2 regions of the Gilliamella sp. X-46 genome follow, and region 2 is predicted to be linked to the other one. Evidence: riboswitches for the same ligand, from Rfam matches in the RefSeq annotation. Region 2 holds a riboswitch; the other holds the start of a gene.
The links. Region 2 has a riboswitch for thiamine pyrophosphate ahead of thiM (hydroxyethylthiazole kinase). Riboswitches for the same ligand answer to the same signal wherever they lie in the genome.
Positions count from the first base shown of each region.

Region 1: it holds a riboswitch for thiamine pyrophosphate, as region 2 does, so the genes downstream of both, thiB (thiamine ABC transporter substrate binding subunit) here and thiM (hydroxyethylthiazole kinase) in region 2, are expected to answer to the same signal.

Region 1 is NZ_JBXSQH010000010.1:55,451-57,658, reverse strand. Features, by position in the region: gene thiB (thiamine ABC transporter substrate binding subunit) at 1-772, opposite strand, end outside; TPP riboswitch at 861-969, opposite strand; gene pgeF (peptidoglycan editing factor PgeF) at 1,528-2,208, opposite strand, start outside.
Region 2 is NZ_JBXSQH010000002.1:97,055-99,262, forward strand. Features, by position in the region: gene trkA (Trk system potassium transporter TrkA) at 1-906, shown strand, start outside; TPP riboswitch at 946-1,047, shown strand; gene thiM (hydroxyethylthiazole kinase) at 1,102-1,890, shown strand; gene thiE (thiamine phosphate synthase) at 1,900-2,208, shown strand, end outside.

The DNA of each region.
Region 1 (2,208 bases), on a different contig from region 2:
ATAGATATCGCAAAAATGAACGTGCAAGTTCTGGTTGTTGACTATACTTAGTAATGCCCACAACTTCAACTTGGCGGTAATGGCCTTCATCAAAAATAGCCGCCGCATAACGATGATCATTATCATTCATAATATGCGCAACAGGTGAAGTGCTATAACTAAGCACAAAATCGGCCTCTCCTTTCAAAAATAGACCATAAGCTTCGCTCCAACCTTTGGTCACTGTCACGGTATTATTAGCTATTTTTTGCCAAGCAGATGCAGCATCATCACCGTATATCTTCTTCACCCAAAATAATAAACCTAACCCTGGTGTACTGGTTCTTGGATCTTGATAAATAATATTCCAGTTGGCTTGATTATCAACTAGCTCGTGCATACTCCTTGGTGGATGATTAATTTTTTGTTGATTATAAATAAATGCAAAATAGCCAAAATCATAAGGCATAAAATCACTATCCCACCAGTCGGTATTTAAATTATTGGGCTTACTAATTTTATGAGGAATAACAATACCCGCCTGTTTGGCTTGGTCTAAAAGGTTATTGTCTAACCCTAAAATCACATCGGCATTGGTTCTATCGCCCTCAAGACGAATTCGATTTAAAACCGCTACGCCATCGCCTAATGCAACAATTTCAAGTTGGCAATCGCACTGCGCTTCAAACCCCTGTTTAATCGCCTGACCAGGTCCCCATTCTGAAATAAACGAATTGTAACTATAAACGGTTAATGTAGGTTTTTCGTTGGTAGCATTGGCGTTATTGAGCATAAAAAGCGCAAACAAGCCTAAAGGTAATAAGACATTTTTAAAAAACATTTTGCCTCCAAAATAGCAAATAAAAGACAAAAGGTTTGAGCAGGTATAATAACTCAAATCCCTCCGCTGGCATGATCCAGTTCAGGTTCGACGGGTTATGTTAGCCAATCTAACATTCTCAGCCCTACTGGGCACCCCGTTGAGAACGCCGAGTAGTTTAGAGGTTAGAGTGGGGATTGTAAATAACGAAAGTGATAAAGGGGGTGGTTTGTGTTTTTTTTAAGCATCAAAATAAAAATATGATTAAAATCGATATCTTTTTCAGACGTTTTTTTAGTTAGTTAAATGGTTCTTATTATGGTTCCCTATTCGTAGTTTTGTTGATTTGTCAGATGTTGGCACCTTGTCAAGTTTGTGTAAACGATTGATTTTCCTTAAAAACACCAAACAAAAAACTTCAATAAAATCAATACCTTTCCTGACTGATTTTTAGCAAAAAAACTTGCGTAAAAATCAATCAAGGCTATTAAGTTTGTCTTGTTCTGGTGTCAGAATAATGCCAACAACAGAGTAAGGTCACCACACCAAACAAGGATGTTTGGTGTGGCTATACTTCATCGGGAACACAAATTTGTTTGAAGCGAAGTTGAACATATGAGCAAAGCAAAAGTGACCTCTTAGAGGCGAGTATCAAGATGATACAAGTAACTATAAAAAGACCACATCATACAGCCTTGCGTTGTTTTTTAAGGAGTTTGGCAAAAAACTCACTCAAACCAAATCATCGATGCCATCCGCCCTGTTTTATTTTCACGACGGTATGAAAAAAACTTGTCTTGTTCAGTATAAGTACAAAAATCACCTCCAAAAATCTTAGTTACTCCTATTGACTGTAAGCGTTGTTTAGCAATTAAGTAAAGGTCGGCTAAGTATTTTTGTTCAGCAGGGTTGATTAATTTAAAAGCAATTTTTGCATTGCGGTCGATTTTTTCAAATTGTTCCTTGACGTCAATACCAACTTCAAACTTTTTGGCGCTGATTGCTGGCCCAAGCCATGCGATGATGTTTGACCGTGGCGAGGCAAATTTTTTGACGGTTTCTTCCAGTATTCCATTACATAATCCTCGCCATCCTGCATGTGCTGCCGCAACTTCGTCACCATTGGTTGTACAAAACAAGACTGGCATACAATCGGCAGTGAGTACGACGCAAACTTGTTTGGGTTGATGGGTATAAGATGCGTCGGCTTCTATGGTTTGGTTAGGAATGTTGCCTGTTGCTGTTTGTAAAGCGATTTGCGATATATCCAGCGTTATGGTGCTGTGGGTTTGAGTTAACCAATAGGGTTCGCTAGGTATCTGTTCGGTTTGTATTAGGCGCTGACGGTTTTGCGCTATGTGTTCTAAATTGTCGCCTGTTCGACTCCCCATATTTAAGCTCGCAAATGG
Region 2 (2,208 bases):
CGCGTCTGTTTGGTGGCAGTTACTGCCTATTATGGTGGTGCTTTAGTTGGTAGTGAACTTTCTGGGCTTAAAGAGCATTTACCCCATGTTGAAGCACGAGTTGTCGCAATTTATCGCAAAAATCGCTTTATACGTCCACTAGCATCAACCCTAATTGAAGCCGGTGATATGGTTTATTTCATTACCCCACCAGTTAATATCAAAGCGGTGACTAGTGAGTTACAACGCCTAGAAAAGCCCTATAAACGAATCATCATTAGTGGTGGTGGTGGCGTGGCTGTCACTTTAGCAAAGCGTTTAGAAAACGACTATCAAGTCAAATTAATCGAACGCAATGCCGAACGTGCCGAATTAATTGCTGAACAACTTACTAATACCACAGTTCTGCACGGTGAATCATCGGATCAGGAATTGCTCTCACAAGAACAAGTTGAACTTACTGATCTGTTTATTGCTGTCACCAGTGATGATGAGTCCAATATCATGTCATCCATGCTAGCCAAAAGGATGGGGGCTAAAAAAGTAATTGTATTGATTCAACGCCAAGCCTACCTTGAACTGATTAATGATAGTGTGATTGATATTGCAATTTCACCACAACATGCCACAATTTCAGAGCTACTAAGCCATGTAAGACAAACAGGCGTTGTTAAAGTCGTTTCATTAAGACAAGGTGAATCCGAGATTGTCGAAATTGTTGCCAATGGTAATAGTGAAACATCGAGACTCGTCGGCAAAAACATTAACAGCTTAAAAATACCTTCAGGTGTAACCATTGGGGCTGTAGTCCGTGGTGAGGATGTCATTATTGTCAATACCGATCTAACTATTGAAGAAAACGATCACCTTATCATCTTCTTACCAGATAGAAAGGCAATTACGGACATTGAAAAATTATTACAATAACTTGTTAAAAATAGATAGTCAGTTCATAATAAACAAATAAATTTTGACTCGGGGTGTTTTTTGTTTCAACAAAAAACTGAGATTTTACCCGTTGAACCTGATCTGGATTATGCCAGCGTAGGGAAGTCTAAGCCATCAAGTCACAAAATTGGCAAATTCTTCCCAACATGCAAAGATAATAAGGAAGAAATAAATATGCCAGCAGTCAAATTATTTCCAACCAACCAAGCAACCGCTTTTATCCACCACGTTAAACAACAACGCCCACTAGTGCATTGCATAACTAATGATGTAGTCCAAAATTTTACCGCTAATATACTACTTGCTATTGGCGCATCACCGGCAATGGTTATTGCAGAGCAAGAAGTTGCTGAATTTGTTACCATTGCCGATAGTTTACTGATTAATATTGGCACCATTCACAGCAGCATAGCCACAAGTATGTTATTAGCAGCAGCTAAAGCTCAGCAAACACAAACCCCATGGGTACTCGATCCTGTCGCTGTAGGACCTGCGCTTAATTATCGTACTGAATTTGCATATCAATTATTGTCGTTAAAACCAACGGTAATTCGTGGTAATGCCTCAGAAATATTAGCGCTAAACGGTCAAAACTCATTGGCAAAAGGACCTGACGGTCAAGACTCACCCCAATCAGCTTTAAACGCCGCCAAAGAGCTTGCGCAAAAATATCAAACAATCGTTGCAATGACAGGTGATATCGACTATGTCACTAACGGTAACAACGTATATAGCATAACTGGGGGCGATATTGCTTTAACTAAAGTGACGGGAACAGGATGTTCATTATCCGCCATGGTAGCAGCTTTTATAGCCAATTCACCTGACATTTTATCTGCTACCGCCTCAGCATGTTTTATGATGAAAAAAGCCTCAGAACTTGCTAATAAACAGCAAGGATTAGGCACCTTTGCAGTATCTCTATTAGATCAACTCTCACTATTTAATCCATCACTTGAATAAGGATAGAAGATGAAAAAACAATTGGATTTAACCCTTTATTTAGTGCTCGATCCACTACTCTGTGGTGGTATTAGTGGTATGGTCAATACAACAAAAATTGCTGTCAAAAACGGCGTAACCGCTATACAGTTAAGATCAGAAAAAGAACTGGCAGGTAAAGATTGGTATCAAGCAGCATTAGCATTGAAAGAAACGCTAAGTGATACACCTGTCCCACTATTTATAAATGATCATGTGGATATTGCTTTAGCAGTTAATGCCGATGGCGTACATATTGGACAAAGTGATTTACCTGCCGATGTCACTCGCCAACTCATC